DNA from 3 places in the Glutamicibacter sp. AOP12-B1-11 genome. Region 2 is predicted to be linked to each of the others. Evidence: riboswitches for the same ligand, from Rfam matches in the RefSeq annotation. Region 2 holds a riboswitch; each other region holds the start of a gene.
The links. Region 2 has a riboswitch for thiamine pyrophosphate ahead of thiC (phosphomethylpyrimidine synthase ThiC). Riboswitches for the same ligand answer to the same signal wherever they lie in the genome.
Positions count from the first base shown of each region.

Region 1: another riboswitch for thiamine pyrophosphate. It lies ahead of thiM (hydroxyethylthiazole kinase); the one in region 2 lies ahead of thiC (phosphomethylpyrimidine synthase ThiC).
Region 3: another riboswitch for thiamine pyrophosphate. It lies ahead of ACT3UQ_RS12555 (ECF transporter S component); the one in region 2 lies ahead of thiC (phosphomethylpyrimidine synthase ThiC).

Region 1 covers NZ_JBQSYL010000043.1:1,837-9,055, reverse strand. The annotation lists gene ACT3UQ_RS18305 (aldehyde dehydrogenase family protein) at 1-1,041, opposite strand, end outside; gene ACT3UQ_RS18300 (hypothetical protein) at 1,129-2,658, shown strand; gene ACT3UQ_RS18295 (GntR family transcriptional regulator) at 2,655-3,023, shown strand; TPP riboswitch at 3,058-3,152, shown strand; gene thiM (hydroxyethylthiazole kinase) at 3,142-3,936, shown strand; gene thiE (thiamine phosphate synthase) at 3,929-4,570, shown strand; gene thiD (bifunctional hydroxymethylpyrimidine kinase/phosphomethylpyrimidine kinase) at 4,567-6,003, shown strand; gene ACT3UQ_RS18275 (uracil-xanthine permease family protein) at 6,033-7,219, shown strand, end outside.
Region 2 covers NZ_JBQSYL010000040.1:14,087-21,305, reverse strand. The annotation lists gene ACT3UQ_RS18030 (MarR family winged helix-turn-helix transcriptional regulator) at 1-421, opposite strand, end outside; gene ACT3UQ_RS18025 (MFS transporter) at 515-1,963, shown strand; TPP riboswitch at 2,158-2,265, shown strand; gene thiC (phosphomethylpyrimidine synthase ThiC) at 2,263-4,005, shown strand; gene ACT3UQ_RS18015 (SulP family inorganic anion transporter) at 5,037-6,542, shown strand; gene ACT3UQ_RS18010 (GNAT family N-acetyltransferase) at 6,561-7,025, opposite strand; gene ACT3UQ_RS18005 (MFS transporter) at 7,216-7,219, shown strand, end outside.
Region 3 covers NZ_JBQSYL010000019.1:72,419-79,637, forward strand. The annotation lists gene ACT3UQ_RS12530 (Na+/H+ antiporter subunit D) at 1-1,418, shown strand, start outside; gene ACT3UQ_RS12535 (Na+/H+ antiporter subunit E) at 1,431-2,063, shown strand; gene ACT3UQ_RS12540 (monovalent cation/H+ antiporter complex subunit F) at 2,060-2,326, shown strand; gene mnhG (monovalent cation/H(+) antiporter subunit G) at 2,326-2,739, shown strand; gene ACT3UQ_RS12550 (DUF4235 domain-containing protein) at 2,803-3,054, opposite strand; TPP riboswitch at 3,129-3,247, shown strand; gene ACT3UQ_RS12555 (ECF transporter S component) at 3,319-3,936, shown strand; gene ACT3UQ_RS12560 (ATP-binding cassette domain-containing protein) at 3,938-6,274, shown strand; gene ACT3UQ_RS12565 (aminodeoxychorismate lyase) at 6,271-7,146, opposite strand.

The DNA of each region.
Region 1 (7,219 bases), on a different contig from region 2:
GTCGAGGTCGACCTGGCGCATGATGGTCGGGGCGATGCGCAAGGTGTCCGCGTCGTAGTCGCCGCCGTGGACCACCTCACCCGAATCGAGCATGCCCACCAGTCGGTCGAAATGCTTCCGGCTGACGATTCGGCCGTAATCCGGGTGGTTGATCGGGTCTTTGCCGTAGAAGCCGGCAATCGCCTGGCCGAGCCGGGCGATCAATGCGTCGGTGTCCCCGATGGAGAGCACATAGTCCGGGGCCACGCAGGTCTGTCCGGTATTCATGAATTTCGCATAGGCCAGGCGCTTGGCGGTGGGCAATGACTGGTTGTCTACCACCGCGGGGCTCTTGCCGCCGAGCTCGAGGGTGGTGGGTGTCAGCTGCTTGGCGGCCGCTTCGGCGACCACCCGCGCGACCTGCTGTCCACCGGTGAAGAAGATGTGGTCCCAGCGTGCGGCGAGCAGCTCGGTGGCGGTGTCCACTCCGCCCTCGATAACCGCGTAGACCCGGGCGTCCAGGTACATCGGGAGCAGTTTCGCCAGCACCCCCGAGGTGGCCGGTGCGAGCTCCGAAGGCTTGAGCACCGCGGCGTTTCCGGCGGCGATCGCGGCGACCAGTGGAGCCAGCATCAACTGCAAGGGATAGTTCCACGGCCCGATGATCAGCACGACCCCCAGCGGCCGGGGTTCGACCTTGGCCATGGCCGGCTGCAGCGCGAAGGGAACCTTGACGGCGGTTGAATCCATCCACTCCGAGAGATGCCGTTGGGCGTGGTCGATTTCGGAACGGACCACGTCGATTTCGCTGAACTTCGCCTCGGTGGCGCTCTTGCCAAGGTCCTCGGCGAGCGCGTCGAGGAATTCTCCCGTGCGTTCGGCCAGCATCTTTTCCAGGGCACGCAGCTGCTGGGCGCGAAAGCGCCGCGGGTGCGTGATGCGGGTGTCGGCGGATCGGCGCAGGTGCCCGAGGACCTCGGTGATGCGCGAGGGATGCTCGTCTACCGGCGGTGCGGCGTCGCCGACGGGATCTGGAAGCGGATTTGAGGTAAAGAGACCCATGGCTCGATGCTACTTCATTGATTCCCCGGGATATTCCATTTGTATCAGGTGTTTGATACATTAGTTTTTCAACTTACGGAGGTAATTATGGATCAACTCTCCACCGCCGCGTTCAGCATGGCGATCGGCGCAGCCCTGATCTACGCGTGGCTGCGCACGGTTGCCCGTCAAGACAACAGGCCCGCACTGCTGCGGGCGAGATCCCACTCCTTCTGGTGCGCGCTGATTGCCTTCTTCGTAAGCAGTTCCGGCGGGGTGAGCAACCAGCAAGCGGCCCATGCCGGCGCCGGCGAATCCCTGTGGGCCAGCGATCTGCTCGCCGCCACCGGTCCGGCACTCTGGCTGCTGTCGATCTATCTGATCGGCCTCTACTCCTGGCCGGCGTCGGTGGCGAATGTGCGCGCGGCCTCCCTGGAACCTCGCTCGATGATGACGCCGTTGCCTAAGGCCTTGAGTGCCGTCGCCGCGCTGGTACTCCTCGGCGCCGGTCTTACCCTGTGGATGATCCGCGACGTCACCGGGGTCCCCCCGCAATATGAGGTTGCCTCCTCGGACGCCTACGGAAGCACCTGGGTTTCGCAGTCCGCGACCGACGGACTGCGTGCGGCGGACCAGATGCTGGCCCTGTTTGCCATCAACCTGGCCTCCCTGGCGCTGGCCCTGCTCATCGCGATGCTCTTCATTTTGCTGCGCAAACCGCTTGGTTCGCTCAGCCCCCACGATAACCAGGTATTGCGCGAAGTCTGGCTCAACCGGCTGCTGCGCACCTCGATCCTGGCCTTTGCCTCCGTTGGAGCCTCGTCGCTGCATTACAAGGCCTCGTGGCTTATGTCGCTGGATCGCACCATGTATCAACCCTGGCAAAACACCGCTAACGTGGCCATGCTCATCACCTTCATCGCCATGGCATTGTGGAAGCCACCGGAAAATTTTGCCAGAACCACTAGCCCAAAGCCTGCCTCCTCCTTTTTGCGGATGCGCGAAAATTTGTTTGCCATTGGATTCCTCACCACCGCGCTCACACTCATCGCACTGGCCTGCTCCTCCTCGCTTGTGCAGACCGAGTACGCGGACAATGCGCGCCCCGGTGAGAATGCCCCGCAGGCAATTGTGTCGCTCCTGGTGGTAGCCCTCTTGTTCTTGGTGCTCAATGCCGGGTTCCTGGGCTACCTGCACCTGAAGTCCAGGGGAACCCATTCACTGGCTCGGCACAGCGCAGACCTGCCGCGCTATGTCTATGTGCTCGCCGGACTCTTGCTCATCGGCGCCACATACCTGCTGATCAATCCACCATTCGAATATTTTTGGGGTCTAGTTCCGGTCAAACCGGTCTTTGCGCTGGGTGCGCTCCTCGCGTTGCTTGCCGCTACCGCCTGCCACATCTGGTGGGTTCGGCGTGCGGCCTTGCCTTGGGATGTCACCGTGGAGCAAGAAATTTGGTACCGCCAAGTCCACGAACTACGCGCCCTCCGTGTAGTCACCGCGGCGGCCGTCGCCATGCTGGCCTGGGGTTACGAGGCAGGTCCCTACGTTTCGGCCGTGGGGATCATCGTCTTCTGCTGCCCGGCAGTGATCATTTTGGCCCGCCCAGAAACTAGGGTGCCGCAGCGCGTATGAGCCAACATATTTTCGTGGACCTGGACGCGGCGGTTCCGCCCTATGAACAGATCCGCACGCAAATCTCTTCGCTGATTTCCTTGGGCGAGCTGCCGGCGGGAAGCAAGCTCCCTACGGTGCGGGCACTGGCCACCGATTTGGGGGTCGCTTCCGGGACGGTGGCCCGCGCTTACAAGGAACTCGAAGCCACCGGCCTGGTTTCCTCCCGGCGGCGTGCCGGAACGGTGGTGAACGCCGGAGCCGATATGGAGAAATCCTCCGGTGATCTGGTTCAAGCGGTGGATCGGGTGTGGGAGCTGGCCCGAGCTCAGGGAATCGACGAGGCCACCGTCAGGGCGCTGGTGCAACGCCGGGCGCGGCAATAATTTGTTCTTCCGCGGCTTTGGTGAGTACGCTCTAGCCAGTGACACGGGGTGTCGGATTCACCGACTGAGATGAGACCCGTCGAACCTGAACTAGTTCAAACTAGCGGAGGGATGTCGCATGACCCTGACTTCCGTTGCCCGGAATTACCGGCAACAATCCCCTTTGGTGTTTTGCCTGACCAATACCGTGGTCACCAACTTCACCGCGAATGCGCTGCTGGCCTCCGGGGCGGCTCCGGCCATGACCGACCTGCCCGGCGAAGCCGGGCCATTTGCCGCGGTGGCCTCCGCGGTCCTGGTGAACCTGGGCACCCCGAGCACCGAACAGCTGCGCGCCATGGACGAAGCGGTTCACGGTGCGAACCAGGCCGGCACCCCCTGGGTGCTGGACCCGGTGGCCGTGGGCGCATTGCCGGTGCGCACTGACTTCGCGCGAAAAATCGTGACCCAGCGCCCCACCCTGATCCGCGGCAATGCCTCGGAAATTCTGGCGCTGGCCGGGCGGAGCTCGACCGGGCGCGGAGTGGACGCGCAGGACACCGTGCACGCGGCCATCGAGGCCGGACGCCAGTTGGCCGCCGAATATGGTTCGGTGGTCGCGATCTCCGGGGCGGCCGATGCGATCATCGATGCCAAACGCACCACGCTGGTGCACAGCAACGGGATCGGCTTGACCGGGATTACCGGCGGCGGCTGCGCCCTGGGTGCAATCTGCGCCGGAATGCTCGCGGTGAGCGAAGACCCGTTCGACGCGGCGATCGCAGCCCACGGCCTGTACGGACTGGCCGCCGAAAAGGCCCTGGCCATCGGCCGCGGTCCGGGAAGTTTCGCCGCGGCCTTCCTCGACGAACTCTCGCTGCTGGACCCCGAGGAATTGCACAACCTGCGCCTTGAGGAGGCAAATAATGCGTGATCTGGGAATCTACCTGGTAGCCAACACCGAAAGCTGCCAGCCGCGCAGCACCTTGGAAGTCATCGAAGGTGCGGTGGCCGCGGGTGTGCAATGGGTGCAGCTGCGGGCCAAGAACGAGACCGCCCGCGAATTCTTCGAACTTACCTGCGCGGCGGCAGAACTCACCGCCGGCAAGGCCGAACTGCTGGTCAACGACCGCATCGACGTATTCCTCGCGGCACGGGCAGCGGGTGCCGCGGTCACCGGCATCCACATCGGGCAGAAGGATATTGCGGTGCGCTACGCCCGCGAAATCATCGGCGAGGGGATTATCGGGCTCAGCGCTTCCACCGATGAACAGCTGACCGGGGCCAACGCCGACGCGAAATACCTCGATTACCTGGGGGTCGGGGCGATCCGCGCGACGCCCACGAAGAAGGACCATCCCACCCCGCTGGGCATCGATGGATTCCTGCGGGCCAAGCGGCTCACCGAGCTGCCCGCCGTGGCCATCGGCTCGCTGACCGCCGCGGATGCCGCGGCGCTGCGCGACGGCGGGGCCGCCGGCATGGCGGTGGTCCGCGCGATCTGCGCCGCCGAGGATCCGCAGGCGGCCAGCGCCGAACTGCTGGACCGCTGGGAAGGTGCCAAATGAGCCTCAACATTCTTTCCATTGCCGGCTCCGACCCCTCGGGAGGCGCGGGCATCCAGGCGGATCTGAAGGCCATCGGCGCCAACGGCGGCTACGGCATGGCCGTGATCACCGCGCTCACCGCGCAGAACACCCTAGGGGTGGATGCGGTGCAGGCCGTCGACGCGGAATTCGTGGCCAAGCAGCTGGAATCGGTGTCCGCAGATGTGCGCATCGACGCGATCAAGATCGGCATGCTGGCCAATTCACAGATCATCACCGCGGTGTCCCGGTGGCTGGAAACGGTGCACGCTCCGGTGGTGCTGGACCCGGTGATGATCTCGACCAGCGGGGACCGGCTGCTGGCCGATGGTTCGGCGTTGGACGCACTGCTTTCCCGGGCGGATGTGCTCACCCCGAATACCGCAGAGCTTGCGGCCCTGCTCGGCGAGCAACCGGTGCGTGGCTGGGAGGAACTGCTCGAACAGGCCCAACGCCTGGCGGCCAAATACGAGGTGCTGGTGATCGCCAAGGGCGGCCACCTGCCCACCGAACGCTGCCCCGACGCGCTGGTGGGCCCGGCCGGGGTGATCGCCTGCTATGACGGCCCACGCCACGCCACCGCCAACACCCACGGCACCGGTTGCACGCTATCCAGCGCGCTGGCCACGCACTATGCACGCGGCGGGGATTGGGCCACCGCCCTGGGCGCGGCGAAGGAGTACCTCTTCGCGGCGATTGCCGCGGCCGATGAATTGCAGGTGGGCAGCGGGCACGGACCGGTGAACCACTTTGCCGGGCTCTTCGCGGGGCACAGCGCGGATCCGATGGCCGATTGGTGGGAGCGGATCGCCGAGTTGCGCGGTGGAATCGATGAGCTTCAGTTCATCCTCGAGCTCTCCGCGGGCACGCTGGAGCGCGAACGTTTCGAGTACTACCTGGCCCAGGACGCCCTGTATCTGCAGCGCTATGCGCAGGTGCTCGCGCGGGCCAGCGCGCTGGCCCCGCAGCTCGAGGCGCAACGCTTCTGGGCCAAGGGCGCGGAAGGAATCCTGGAGGGTGAGCTGAAGCTGCACCGCAGCGAGCTACTCGACCTGGCCCCCGAGCCGAGCGCCACCACGTTGAACTACGTCAACCACCTCAGCTCCTGCGCATCCAGCTATCCGGAGCTGATCGCCGCGATCCTGCCCTGCTATTGGATCTATCAGGACATCGGCAATCGGCTGAGCGCCGCGAATCATGCCGGGCACCGGTATGAGAGCTGGCTGGCCACCTACAGTTCGGCGGAGTTCGACGAGGCCACCGCGGCGGCCATCGAGCTGGTCGCCGCCGCCTGGCGGCTCGCGGATCCGGCGCTGCGCGAGCGGATGTGGGATGCATTCCGGCGTTCGGCCGAGCACGAGCTGTCTTTCTTCGCCCAAGCGCACGCGAAGGGCGTAGACTTCTCTACGGCCTAAACGCGGGGCCAGGAATTCTGGAGGAACGCATGAAGTGGAGCATTCACGGCAACGGGAAGACCATCACCGAAGGTGAGGTCGTTGCCCCGGATGAGCGGCTGCATTGGCCGCAGACCATTTCCATCGGAGCCCAGCATATTCTGGCGATGTTCGGCGCCAGCATCCTGGTCCCGACGCTGACCGGTTTCCCGGTGACCACCACGCTGCTGTTCACCGGCGTCGCGACGATCATCTTCTTGCTGATCACGAAGAACAAGGTGCCCAGCTACCTGGGGTCCTCCTTCGCGCTGATCGCCCCGGTGATGGCCTCGAAGGTCGGCGACGACTTCTCCGCGGCGCTGGGCGGCATCGCGATGACCGGTGCCGCGCTGTTCATCGTCGGCGCGATCGTGGCGAAGACCGGCACCCGGTGGATCCACGCGTTGATGCCGCCGGTGGTTATGGGCACCATCGTCGCGCTGATCGGCTTGAACCTCGCCAGCGCCACGCTGGCTCCGATGCGCGATTTCCCGGCGACGACCTTCCTCACGGTGCTCGCCGTGGTGCTGTCCACCGTCGCGTTCAAGGGGCTGCTCGGGCGCCTGTCGATCCTGGTGGGCCTGGTGATCGGCTACGCGATTGCGCTCCTCCAGGGCCAGGTGGACTTTGCCGCCGTGGGTCAGGCGGGCTGGATTGGGCTGCCCCAGTTCCATGCCCCCAGCTTTGACTTCAACGTGGCGTTGATGTTCCTGCCGGCGGTATTCGTGCTGATCGCGGAGAATATCGGCCATGTGCGCACCGTGGGCATCATGACCGGCAAGGACCTCTCCGAATTCAATGGGCGGGCGCTGATGGCCGATGGCGTCGGAACCCTGGTGGCCGGCATGGGCGGCGGCTCGGCGACGACCACCTATGCGGAGAATATCGGCGTGATGGCCGCCTCGCGCGTCTACTCCACCGCGGCCTATTGGGTCGCGGCGATTGCCGCGATAGCGCTGGCCTTCCTGCCGAAATTCGGGGCCTTGATCAATACCATTCCGGCCGGGGTGATCGGCGGGCTGGGGATCGTGCTGTACGGAATGATCGGCATTATCGGTGCCCGGTTGTGGATCGAGGCGAAGGTGGATTTCCAGAACCCGGTGAACCTGATGACCGCCGGAACCGGACTGATTATCGCGATTGCGGTCACCACCGATCTGACCTTCGGCCAGTTCCAGGTGGGCGGCATCGCGCTGGG
Region 2 (7,219 bases):
CGCGGTAGTCCTCGATTGACGCGTTGAACTTATGCAGAAGTTCTGCGAATTTGTTGACTTCTTCGGCCGGCCAATCCGAGGTAATGCGGTCGATTGCGCTGACCGAATGCTCGCGAACCTCCGTGAGCCGCTGCTGCCCCAGTTCGGTCAAGGCAAACTTTCGCGCAACACTGCCCGCCGGATCGAGGATTCGTTCGAGATAGCCGTCCCGCACAGCGGTGGTGGTTTGACGTTGCAGGGTCGAGGCGTCGAGGAGAAAAACCGTGCTCATTTCACCGATCGACATCGGCCCCTGGACTTCGATGCGGCTCATCAGCAGATAGACGCTGCGATCCAAGCCATCACCGCTTCGGCGCTGCGCGATGGTGTAGCGGCTGAGCAGCGTTTGCTCATACTCGATATCTGCTGTGCGGCGTTTCATGTACCTAATTCTCCACTTCTACTCATTCGATCATACCCGAACATGTATTATGAACATTTTATGTATCTTACACATTCACTCTGAGAGGCTCTCGTGTCCAAACCCACCTCTGCCGGGATTCCCGGCTCAGGTCTAGCAGTCGCCGTTCTCGCCTCCGCGGGCATCGCTTCGTCGATCACCCAGACCATGGTCACGCCGCTGATCCCACAGCTGCCCGGCATTTTTGATACCTCAGCCTCAAACACCGCGTGGATCATCACCGCCACGCTACTTGCAGCCGCGGTGGCAGTACCAATTTCCGGGCGCTTGGGCGACCTCTTTGGCAAACGGCGCATGCTGCTCATCCTGGCGCTGCCACTGATCCTCGGTTCCATCGTGTGCGCCATGGCCCCCACGGTGGAGGTCATGATCGTCGGCCGCGCACTGCAAGGCCTAGGCTCGGGCATGGTGCCACTGGGCATCGCCATGCTGCGTGACCTTGTCCCGAAGGAACGCCTGTCTTCGGCCATTGCCACGGTCAGCGCCACGCTGGGCGTCGGTGGCGCCATCGGCATGCCGATTTCCGCCGCCGTCATTGATTTCGCCAACTGGCGCGCCCTGTTCTACGGCAGCGCGGTAGTCACGCTGCTGGTAGTTGTCGCCATCTGGAAACTCATTCCTGCCCTGCCGGCCGGCGCCGCCGGACAGCGCTTCGACTGGCTGGGCGCCATTGGGCTGGGCATTGGCCTGATCTCGCTCATGCTTGCCGTCTCCAAGGGCTCCTCTTGGGGCTGGGCGGCACCGCTGACGCTGGGCCTGTTCGGAATGGCCGCCCTCACGCTGTTGATCTGGGGCATTTGGGAAACACGGACCAAGGATCCGCTGGTTGACCTGCGCACCGCTGTTATTCCGCGCGTGCTGCTGACAAATATCGCCTCGATTTTCGTCGGCTTCGGAATGTACGCCAGCATGCTGGTCATGCCACAGATCCTGCAGCTGCCGTCGCAGACCGGCTATGGCTTGGGCCAGTCGATTCTCGCAGCCGGCCTCTGGATGGCTCCAGGCGGCCTGATGATGCTGGTGCTCTCCCCTGTCGGCGGGCGGCTTTCCGACGCACGAGGCCCGAAGTTCACGCTGGTACTTGGCGTTTCGGTCATCGCCGTCGGCTACTGCCTGACCCTGCTCGGCATGGGTAGCGCGTGGAGCCTGATGCTCACCAGCCTCGTCATCAACGGTGGTGTGGCTCTGGCCTACGGCGCCATGCCGGCGATCATCATGGGCGCAGTCCCCCGCAGCGAAACGGCTGCGGCCAATGGCTTTAACACGCTGATGCGTTCGCTGGGCACGACCACCGGCGCCGCGGTCATCGGCCTGGTGCTGGCCCAGATGACCACCGATTTCGGCGGAGCTTCACTACCGTCAGAATCCGGATTCCGCGTGGCGCTGATACTTGGAGCTGGCATTTCCGTGGTCGCGGCAATCTTGGCGGCCTGCATTCCCAGCGCCGCGAAGAAGACCGCGATCGAAGTCGACGCGTCGCAGGAACTCAGCCTGAACAAGTAGTCACCCCGGCTCTTCGGAATTGCCGAGTTTATGCTCAGCTTTGACATAGAAACCCCGGGTAATGTCGTAGACACCTCCTTGAAGGTGCGAGTGATGATCGTAAGGCTCCCGTTGGATATTGCCCAATGGGAGCCTTTCACTTTAAAGTTTCTCGTCTTCCTTGCAAGTCCACGTTGTCAGTCGTGATACCTTGTTTGAGACCACACGGGTGCCCTCGCAGGGGCTGAGATCGGGCTAACGCCGTCCGCGACCGTTGAACCTGTCCGGGTAATGCCGGCGAAGGAAGTGAGTTTCCCACAGTGGAACAATTTGAACAGCACTCTGCCCACACCCTTGCCTACCGTGAGTCTGAGGGAATTTCGGTTCCTGTCACGCAGATCCAGCTGGCAGATGCCCCCAACGGCGAGCCGAACGAACCGCTGCAGGTGTACCGCACCAGCGGCCCGGGGAGCGACCCGACCACGGGGCTGAAACCATTTCGAGAGTCGTGGATTCGTGAGCGTGGAGATGTCGAGACCTATGCCGGGCGTGAGCGCAACTTGCACGATGATGGCAGATCCGCGGTCCGCCGCGGCACGGCGAGCGCCGAATGGGCCGGGCGCTCGGCACCACCGTTGCGTTCGGCACCCGGGACTCGGGTCACCCAGATGCACTACGCACGGCAAGGGGTCATCACCCCGGAAATGCGCTATGTGGCCCTGCGCGAAGAATGCGATGTCGAGCTGGTGCGCAGCGAGCTAGCGGCCGGCCGGGCAATCCTTCCGGTGAACATCAACCATCCGGAATCCGAACCGATGATCATCGGCAAGGCCTTCTTGGTAAAAATCAACGCGAACATCGGCAACTCGGCGGTGACCAGCTCGATCGCCGAGGAAGTCTCCAAACTCCAGTGGGCTACCAAATGGGGTGCCGACACGGTGATGGACCTTTCCACCGGCGACGATATCCACACCACCCGTGAATGGATCATCCGCAACTCGCCGGTTCCCATCGGCACCGTCCCGATCTACCAAGCACTAGAAAAGGTCAACGGCGAAGCGAACGAACTGACCTGGGAGATCTTCCGCGACACGGTCATCGAACAGTGCGAGCAGGGCGTGGACTACATGACCATTCATGCAGGTGTGCTGCTGCGCTACATCCCGCTGACCGCCAACCGGGTCACCGGAATGGTCTCCCGCGGCGGGTCGATTATGGCCGGTTGGTGCCTTGCGCATCATCAGGAGAATTTCCTTTACACCCACTTTGACGAACTCTGCGAGATTTTCTCTCGTTACGATGTCGCATTCTCCCTGGGCGACGGGCTGCGTCCAGGCTCCATTGCGGACGCGAATGATGCGGCCCAGTTCGCCGAGCTGGATACCTTGGCGGAGTTGACCAAGCGTGCCTGGAAATATGATGTTCAGGTGATGGTCGAAGGCCCCGGGCATATCCCTTTCCATCTGGTGCGCGAGAATGTGGAACGCCAGCAGGAGCTTTGCGACGGGGCGCCGTTTTACACGCTCGGCCCGCTGGTCACCGATATCGCTCCGGGATATGACCACATCACCAGCGCAATCGGCGCGACCGAAATCGCCCGCTATGGCACCGCGATGCTCTGCTACGTCACGCCCAAAGAGCACCTGGGCCTGCCCAACCGGGATGATGTGAAGACCGGGGTGATCACCTATAAGATTGCGGCGCACGCGGCGGATCTCGCCAAGGGCCACCCGGGCGCCACGGCGCGGGATGATGCGCTGAGCAAGGCGCGCTTCGAATTCCGCTGGAATGACCAGTTCTCCCTTTCACTGGACCCCGTTACGGCGCAGGAGTTCCACGACGAGACGTTGCCGGCGGAACCAGCGAAGACCGCGCACTTCTGCTCAATGTGTGGCCCGAAATTCTGCTCCATGCGGATCTCCCAAGACATTCGGGATGAATATGGATCCGCCGAGGCACAGGCTGCATTGGCCGGGATGGCTGAGAAAAGCCGGCAGTTCCTTGAAAGCGGTGGCAAGGTATATGTCGGGGAAGAGATACCTGTTGGACCCGGCACGCTCTAGAACCGGGAAACCCGAAGCGCAGCCAAAGTGCCTGCACAGAAAGCGCGCTTAGAGTTACAAGTACCTCATTGAAGGTGCGAGTGATGATCGTAAGGCTCCCGTTGGATTGTATCCAACGGGAGCTTTTCAATTTTGGCCGTTCAACCCACTGTGCGGCACGAGCCCGGCGGTTCCCACCCAAGGCCAGGACTCTGTCGACGAAATGATCGGCAAACTTTTCCGGTCGCTCCGGTGTCGATTGCCGAGCGGGCCGACAAGACCTTAGACTCAAAATTCCGCGCTTGCCCGAGAAGCTCCAATAGCCAACACCCAGATCATTTACTCGGTAGTTCTTTTTCTTTCGCCTCCAGATGGATCCTAGGTCCCGGCGCCAGGTAGTTCGACTGCAAGCTACCCGTTGCTTGAATACCGAGCCAAACCAAAGCTCCAGCATAGAGTCGTATCTTAGAGTGGAATTACCTCATTGAAGGTGCGAGTGATGATCGGGAGCATCCCGCCGGGCAACCGGCGGGATGCTCTTGTTAATCGGCAAGATAATCCTCGTCAGCGGGCCGATAGTTGATTGTCGGGTTATCTCGCGGAATTACTCAGCTCAAGCACAGAGTCGACTCTTAGTCTGGAGTTACCTCATTGAAGGTGCGAGTGATGATCGTTAGAATTCCCGCCGGCTTAGCCGGCGGGAATTCTTGGTTAAGCCGGGCGCCCTCGAGCGGCGAGGCATTTCGTAAGAAAACGGTGGTGGCAATTGGGCTCCGACCATGTCCCTCACGCCCACACCACGGTGCACACGAGCTTCCCGGGTTGAAAATCCCACACCGATCGCCAACAGAAATAAAACGTTGTCCACAGAGGCAGCGTAGTTCGGGGCATCCATCGGGGCCCTAATCGAAGATTGCGTTTGGGGCTGCTCGCCTCGGACATGTAGTACGCATCATGCACGCGGCGCTGGCTGAGGCTTCGGCAAATGAGATAATTTTGTCAGGTCCCCTCCGCATTTTCGATTCGGGGATGTCTAACTGAATGGAGCCCTTATGGCGACCGTGGCCACCGACCTGTCCCCGCTAGAGCGCCAATCCGTATGGCGCACGCTGAAGTCTCCGAGGCTTCTGAAGACCGAGCTGCTCGCCGGGCTTGTGGTCTCCCTAGCTTTGATTCCGGAGGTAATCGCCTTCTCGATCATTGCCGGTGTGGATCCCCGAATCGGTATTTTCGCCTCGTTCACGATGTCGATCGTGATCGCTTTTACCGGTGGCCGTCCTGCAATGATCTCCGCGGCCGCCGGCGCGGTGGCCCTCGTGGTTGCTCCCCTGGTGCGAAGCCATGGGGTGGACCATCTGTTCGCCGCGGTCATTCTGGCCGGAATCTTTCAGGTCGTCCTCGCCCTGCTAGGTGTGGCGAAGCTGATGCGCTTCATCCCCAGACAGGTGATGCTCGGCTTCGTCAACGCCTTGGCCATTCTGATTTTTCTCTCACAGATGCCCGAGCTAACGGCAGTGCCGTGGGTCGTCTACCCGCTGGTGCTGCTCGGTCTCGGCATAGTCTATTTCTTCCCTAAGATCACCAAGGCGGTTCCCGCCCCGCTGGTCGCGATCGTGGTGCTGACCCTGATCACCGTGTTCGCCAAGGTCACCGTGCCTACGGTGGGAGACAAGGGAGAGCTGCCCGATTCGCTGCCTTTCTTCATCATCCCGCAGGTTCCCTACACCATGGAGACCTTGAAGGTAATCGCGCCCTATGCGTTGGCAGTCGCATTCGTTGGCCTGCTGGAATCGCTGCTGACGGCCAAACTCGTAGATGACATCACCGACACCCCGTCAAGCAAGACCCGAGAATCATGGGGCCAGGGGACCGCCAATATCGTGACCGGATTCTTTGGCGGAATCTGTGGCTGCGCCATGATCGGCCAAACCATGATCGGGGTGAAGGCCTCCGGCGGGCGTACCCGCATATCCACCATGTTCGCCGGCGTATTCATGCTCTTGCTTGCAGTGCTCTTCGGCGACATCGTGGCGCAGATACCGATGGCGGCGCTCGTCGCGATCATGATTTTCGTGTCGTTCACGACGTTCAATTGGCACAGCATCCGCCCGAGCACGCTGAAGATGATGCCCAAGAGCGAAACTGCGGTCATGGTTGTCACCGTGGTCTTCACCGTGGCCACCAACAACCTGGCCATCGGTGTGGGCCTGGGCGTTCTCACCGCGGTGGTGCTCTTCGCCAACCGGGTGGCGCATTTCGTGACGGTCAAACGCAGCGTCACCGGGGTGGAAGACGGCCAAGCGGCCATCTACACCGTCGACGGCGAATTGTTCTTCGCTTCCTCCAACGACCTCTACACCCAGTTCGACTACGCCGGGGATCCGCAACGGATCATCATCGATATGTCCGCCTCCCATCTGTGGGACGCCTCCACGATCGCAGCGCTGGATTCCGTGACGGATAAATACGAGAAGTACGGCAAGCAGGTTCAGGTACTGGGCCTCAACGAGGCAAGCCTGAGAATGCGTGAGCGTTTGGGCGGGAAACTCGGCGGCTAAGGCGCAGCAGCGCCCGATTCAGTCGAGCCGATGATGCATGAAGACGCTGTGCGGGTCCTCGGCATAGGAACCGAACGCTTCGCAAACGGTGAACCCGGCCGAAGCATATAACTTGCGGGCAGGAATGAAATGATCGTGTGTTCCAGTCTCCAAATAGAGCTCGCTGATGCCGGTCGCACGGGCCTGCCCGATCAGACGTTCCAGCATCGCGCGGCCTAATCCCCTGCCGCGGTGCGCCGCTGCGGTGCGCATGCTTTTCAACTCGGCTCTCGACTTGTCCAGGTTCCGCAACGCCCCCAAGGCTACGATCTGGCCTCCGAGGTAGCCGGCAAATATCTTCATGTCATTTTCCCCGAGCTGTGTGCTGTTCAGCGCGTGCCGGCTTTCCGGCGGCGCGGTCGGGCTCAGCTCACGCAAGTGCTCAGCGATCGATAAATCCACGGCCGGATCGGCGGCGCTGACTTGCCTGAAGATGATTTCCATATTCATAGCCTTGCAACATCCGATGACAACCTGATTTCCCGGATGTGACCTGCCGAATAATTATTTGCGCGAAGGCAAGTGAGCCAACAAGTTCTGTTGCTCCCTATCCGACCCGCTGACATTGTCGGTAGTTGTCAGTATTCTTTTCACTACTACACACTGGCGCACCATATGAACATGGGACCCTCCGATGA
Region 3 (7,219 bases), on a different contig from region 2:
TTGGCGGCTGGGACTCGCCGTTCGGCATTGCGCTGATGGTCGACGGCTTCAGCTCCTTCATGCTGCTGATTTCGACCGTGGTGTCCCTCGCGGTGCTGTTCTACGCGACCAGCCAGGGCCTGGCCGATGGGGACGAACCGGGGCCGGTATCGGTCTTCCACCCGGCCTACCTGATTCTGCTCGCCGGCGTGTCCAACGCCTTCCTCGCCGCGGATCTATTCAACCTGTATGTCGGCTTCGAAATCCTGCTGACCGCCAGCTACGTGCTGCTGACCCTCGGCGGTACCGCCGAACGCATCCGCGCCGGAACCACCTATGTGGTGGTTTCGGTGGTGTCCTCGGTGATCTTCCTGATGGCGATCGCAATGATCTATGCCGCCACAGGTACCGTGAACATGGCAGACTTGGCGGTGAAGCTGCCCGAACTGGACCAAGGCCCGCACCTGATCCTGCACGTGCTGCTGCTTATTGCCTTCGGCATCAAGGCCGCCGTTTTCCCGCTCTCGCTCTGGCTTCCGGACTCCTATCCAACGGCTCCGGCCCCGGTCACCGCGGTATTCGCCGGGCTGCTGACCAAGGTCGGGGTGTACGCGATCATCCGTACCGAAACGCTGTTGTTCCCCGGCGGGACGGTTAACGCCGCGCTGCTGGTGGTTGCGGCATTGACCATGGTCATCGGTATTCTCGGTGCGCTGGCCCAGACGGACCTCAAACGTATGCTTTCGTTCACGCTAACCAGCCACATCGGCTACCTGATCTTCGGTGTTGCCGTCGGCGGACCGCTGGCCATCGCCGCCACCATCTACTACGTGGGCCACCACATCATCGTGCAGACCTCGCTATTCATGGTTGCCGGGCTCATCGAACGCCGAGCAGGCAGCGCGAACGTGACCAAACTCGGCTCGCTGGCCAAGCTGTCTCCGATGCTTGCCGTGCTCTTCTTCATTCCGGCCATCAACCTCGGCGGCATCCCGCCCTTCTCCGGATTCCTCGGGAAGTTCGGGCTGTTGCATGCGGCGTCGTCCGAGGCAGACGCCTTGACTTGGGTGGTCATCGGCGCCGGGCTGCTGACCAGTTTGCTGACCCTGCTTGCGATTATTCGTGTGTGGGCGCGTATGTTCTGGCGCCGTGCGGCGGATGCCGAGGTGCCAAACGCGCAATTGATCGCAGAATCGACGCGGGTTCTGGAACATGCCGCGGCAGGCGGCGCCGAGTCCCCGCATCTGGGCAGGAAGCTTGCCCGCGAGTTGGAATCCGAGTCCCTGCCTTGGGGGATGCGCTACGCGACCGGTTCGCTCGTTGCCGCAGGTATCGCGCTGACCATATTCGCCGGGCCGATCTTCGCCTTCTGTGAACGCGTGGCGGCCGAATTGATTGCACGTGAACCATTCATCAACGCAGTACTACCGTTGAGTTAGGAGGAAAGGCGCATGAAGGACAAGAACCTCAAACATCGTGACCAGCGCATCGATGATGCGCTGGATACCTCCGGTGTCCGTCACCGTGCCACCTTCAAGCAGGAGTGGCCGTTGCTCCTGCTGCTCATCTTCGTATGGGGTGCACTGTGGCAGGACTTCTCGGCCGGGAATCTATTGTTTGGCGCGATTATTTCGATCGTCATCGTGAATCTATTCCCGCTGCCGCCGGTGGTGCTTCCCGGACGAATAAACCTTTGGTATTGCCTGAAGCTCTTCGCGTGGTTCCTCGGTCAGGTATTCGTCGCCAGCGGCCATGTGGCGCGAGTTGCGATAGTACGCCGTAAGAAGGCACGCAGCGCGGTGATCGCAGTGCCGCTGCGCACCGAATCTGACTTGGTAGTGATGACCGTGGGCCATGTGCTGACCCTGATCCCAGGTTCCTTCGTGGTGGACGTGGACCGCAGCAGTTCCACCTTGTACCTGCACTATCTCGATGTGAATAGCGATGCGGATGTGGAAAAGGCGCGAGCGAATATCCACGACATTGAACGCCGGTTGATCATGGCCATCGGAAGCCCCGATGAATACGAGGCGATCAAGAATGAATGCGGTCCGGATTTCTCCAGCAGGAAGCCCAAGAAATGATTGAAATAGCTGTATGGATTGGCGGAGTGATGTTGGCGCTGGCCTCTATCGCTTGCCTGTGGCGGGTTTTCAAGGGCCCCTCGATTCTTGACCGGGTGCTCGCTCTCGACGTCATGCTGTTGATCATTTCCAGTGCGCTGTGCCTAGACATGGCGCTGAACCGGCACACCGATTACCTGCTGTTCACGGTGGTTGCATGCACCTTGGGATTCATCGGCTCGGTTACCGTCTCGCGGTTCGTATCGGATCAGAGGAACGCCTAATGGACACGTTCTTAGAAGCACTCGCTGCGCTCTTGCTGGTACTTGGTTCCCTGATGTCGCTGATCGCCGGAATCGGTTTAATTACCTTCCCGGATCTGCTTTCACGCATGCACGCGGCCACCAAACCACAAGTATTGGGCTTCCTGCTGCTCTTCGCCGGACTCATCATCCACTTGCGCAGCTGGGGACTGATCCCGGTCTTTGCATTGGCCTGGGGATTGCAGCTGCTGACTGCCCCGGTATCGGCGCACATGATTGGCCGCGCCGGATATCGCACGAAGCACGTGGCGAAAGAAACCTTGCATGTTGATGAACTAAAACAGGTCATTAGCAATCATTCGCAGACGACCGGAACCACCGCAGCGGTGCCGCCAGCGAAACCTGCACAGAACGACGAGCCCGAGAGCACCTAGCTGCTGGTTAAACTTTGGTGGGGCAGGCCAAATGGCCTGCCCCACCAAAGGAATTCGGCAATGTTACTTGCTGAACTTCTTCATGGCCTTGTTGGTGCCGCGATCAGCCAGCACCTGGATAATCGATGCGACCACGGCGGAGAAAATGGCGAACCCCAAAGCCTGGCGCATACTCGCTTCCGCGGCTGCTTCCTTGCCGTGACGTGGCGCGTCGTTTCCGGTGAAGCCTTTCCAGACCTTGTCGACCAGTCGGCTTCCAAGCATTCCCGCTCCCATTGAAATTCCAAGGGTAACAAGCTTCTGCACTGAGTTCATGAGGACCTCGCATTCGCGTCGTAAGGTTTCGTTCTGTAGCCCAGCATACCTGCGGTATGGTGGTTGAGCAGTAATCATTCCGACAGGGGAGCGTCATGCCGTTCGCGGTGCAAGACGCTGAGAGTGCGATAGATCGCAGACCCTCGAACCTGCCCCGGCTAGTACCGGCGAAGGAAGTCGAGCATCTCGGATGCGGATCATGGCGCGCGATTAAACGCCCACCGGTCCGTGCATCTCCCCTCCTTACATAGGAGGACAAACCTTATGAACGTTGCACCAGCAACTAACCGTGCCAGCTGGCGCGTGGTCGACATCGTTGTGGCCTCGGTAATCGCGGTCGCCTCGGGCGTTATCTTTTGGGCTTGGAACGCCGGATACGGATTGGTCAGCCTTGCTTTCGTGGCGTTCCCACCGGCAAGCGCCTTCGTATCTGGCATGTGGCTTTTTCCCGCGGTGCTCGGTGCGTTGATTATCCGGAAACCCGGTGCCGCGCTGTATTGCGAGATCCTCGCCGCCGTCATCTCAGCCTTGCTAGGTTCCCAATGGGGATTAGCGGTGCTGTTCTCCGGCCTGATCCAGGGGCTCGGAGCCGAGGTGGTCTTTGCCGCAGTGCGGTACCGCCGGTGGAACCTGCCGGTGGCACTGCTTGCGGGATTCATGTCGGGAATTTTCGGCGGAATCGGCGAAGCCTACCTGCTGGGGTACTTCGCTGAGTACACCGAGGCGATGAAGCTGTTCCACGTAGTTGCCATGGGCATTTCCGGCCTAGTTATTGCCGGACTTCTCTCGTGGTTGGCAACCCGTGCTCTGGCGAAGACCGGTGCCCTGGGAGCATTGGCTAGCCGTTCGGCACACCTTGAAGGTTCGCTGCGCAGTGCCTGAATTGAGTTCTTCGACTACCGAAGCCACCCCCGGGCACCTCGGCGGTGGCGGCTTTGAGATCACGGCCGACAACTTTGGCTGGCACCATGCCGAACGTCCATTGCCGGCGCTTAGCGGACTGGACCTGCATATTCCCGCCGGGCAGAAGGTCCTGCTGCTAGGCCCATCTGGCGCCGGTAAATCAACGCTCTTGCACGCCTTGGCTGGAGTTCTGGAGATCGACGAACGGCAGCAGGCCACTGGCAAACTGCAGATTCAGCGACGGGATGCCTTTGCCCGCAGCTTCCCGGTCGGGTTGATGCAGCAAGACCCCGAAACACAGATCGTGCAGAGCCGGGTCGGCGACGATGTCGCCTTCGGTGCGGAGAATCTTGGAATGGCTCCGGAACTGATCCGCGCGCGAATCCCCGAGGTGCTTCGCGCGGTAGGACTTGGGAATCTGGATTTGTCGCACCGCACCCAGGAACTCTCCGGTGGCCAGAAGCAGCGGCTGGCCTTGGCCGGGATTCTTGCTATGGGCCCCGGTCTGATGCTCCTGGACGAACCCACCGCAAACATTGACCCGTCGGGGATCGCGCCGCTGCGTGATGCGGTGATTGCCGCCGCCAATGCCACCGGTGCGACACTGCTTGTGGTGGAACATCGCTTGCAGGCCTGGGCAGAACACGTAGACCGCGTACTCGTCCTTGCCCCTGGCGGAGGGATCGCCCATGACCTCGAGCCGCGGGCGCTCTTTGAGAATGAAAAGATTCGCCGTGAATTAGCCAGGGCGGGCATTTGGATTCCCGGCTACGTTCCGCACACCGAACCTCTTCACTCACGCGAGGGAGCGGAACTGCTCGCGGCGGTGAACCTGCGCGCGGCGCGCCATCCGCAGGCGGTGCGCACGGCCGAAATCAACTTGCGGCTGCGCGCCGGCCAAGCGTTGGTAATTCGCGGGGAAAATGGTGCAGGGAAATCCACCTTGGCGCTGACCTTAGGCGGATTGCTTGAGCCGGCTACGGGCAGTGTCGAAGCAAGCAGCGACCTGGCCGATGGGTTGAGTCCGCAACCCTTCAGCTGGCGGGCAGGGGCATTGGTTGCACGGATCGGGTCGGTATTCCAGGAACCGGAACATCAATTCGTCACGCAAAGCGTCCGCGAAGAATTGGCATTCGCACCTACCCGAGCACGCCAGGCCGGGGTGGAGAACGAGAAGTACGCTCCAGCGCAGATTGCTCTGCGGGTGGAGGAACTGCTGGACCGCTTGGGGCTTGCCCATCTGGGCGAGGCCAACCCGTTCACGCTCTCCGGTGGCGAGAAACGCCGACTTTCGGTAGCGACGGTGCTGGCCGCCTCACCAGATGTATTGATCTTGGACGAACCGACCTTCGGGCAAGATGCCAATACGTGGCTGGAACTGGCAAACATCCTGATCGAGGCGCTCGAATCGGGGATAACCGTGGTCGCGGTGACCCACGATGAAGATTTCGCTCACGCGCTCAACGCGGCGCAGATCGTAATGACTCGCGAGGAGCCGGATGCCAAGCCGGCAGCGGTACGCCAAGGCCCGATGCTCGACGCGCCCTTGGGGGATAGCTGGCTGGCAAAAATCAATCCGTTGGCCAAGCTGGGTGCGATCGCTGCGGCAACCTTGCCGTTGATCTCGACCATCGACTGGGTCTCTGCCTGCGTGGTCATCCTTGCTACGCTCTTTGCCTTGCCGCTGGCGGGCTTGCGTTTGGGCACGTTTATGCGCCGCGGCTGGCCGCTTATTGTTGCCGGGGCCCTCGCCGCCTGGGGAATTGCCTTGGTAGGTGAAGACTCCGGCGAAACGCTGCTAAGCCTGGGGATACTCAGCATTACCGAAGGATCGGTGAGCGCCGGAGTAGCTACCGGATTGCGTACCCTGGCGCTCGCGGTGCCCACGGTGCTCTTGCTCAGTTCCACGAACCCCAGCGACCTCGGCGGCGCCTTGGCGCAACAGCTCAAGGTTCCGCACCGATTCGTCTTGGGAGCCCTTGCCGGGATGCGGTTGCTGGGCTTGCTGGTGGAGGAATTCACCACCCTGACGCTGGCCCGCCGCGCGCGAGGAGTCGGCGACCTTCGCTCACCGACCCAACGGGTGAAGGCGAAGCTCGGGCAGGTGCTCGCGCTGTTGGTGCAGGCATTGCGCCGTGCCGGAAGGCTTGCGGTGACTATGGAAGCCAAGGGCTTTGGCACGGGAACACGTACCTGGGTGCGCTCGGTGTCCTTCACCTGGCGTGACGGCGCGGTGTTGGCAACGGGTGTGCTATTGGGTACCGTGGCCATCGGTGCCGCCTTGTGGGCGGGCACCTTCAACCTGGTCTGGAGTTAGCGGACCGAAGCGCTGAGCTCGCTGAGCTCCGCATGGAGCTCGGCGTCTAGGCGCAGCGGTTTCGCGTCAAGGGTGTGGACCGCAGTGAGCAGCCGTACCGAAGAAACCAGCCAGACCCCATCGGCCTGATAGAGGTCCTCCGGTCGGAGCGGACCGTAGCCCAGCTCCCAACCGTACTGTTCCGCCGCGTCGAAGATCGCGCTTTGGGTAGTGCCGGGCAGGATGCCAGTTTCAAGCATCGGGGTGATCAGCCGTTTGGTGTCTCCATCGCGTTGGGCAATGAGCACGGTTGAAGTTGGGCCCTCCAAGACCACACCGTCCGAGGAGGTGAAGATGACGTCCTGGGCTCCGTGCTTGTGCGCGAAACGCAAGGCCGCCATATTCACCGCATAGGACAAGGTTTTGGCGCCCATCAGAAGCCAGGGGGCCCGCTCGGCAAGCTTCGAATCGTAGCCGCGGTCCAGCAGCAGAACGTCGATTCCGGTCTCGCGCTGGTCTTTGCCCAACTGCGGGGCGGGGGCCACGGTTACCCAGCACAGCGCCTGCTCGGCATCGGAATCAGCGCGCGAAACCACGAGTTTGACCACTGCTTCTTCGGCGCCGCCATCGGCGTCAAAGTCAGCCACGGCGGTATCGATGGCCGCGCGCCAACGGTGCTCGTCGGGGATGACAAGATCGCAGGCCTCGGCGGAAATAGCCAGACGGGCCAGATGCGCTTCCATTTTGCGTACGGCCTGGTTGGTGTACAGCATCGACTCGAACACGCCATCGCCTCGAGTCACGCCTTGGGCGGTTACTGGAAGTTGTGGTGCGTTAATGTCTGCCAAGCGCCCGGCAGGATACGCCGGATCAAGGAATACGAGTGAGCTCATAGTTAAAGATTATCGAAACTTTGCCGCACTACGCACCAATGAGGGCTTCAAGCACGCACAAGTCGCCACGGAT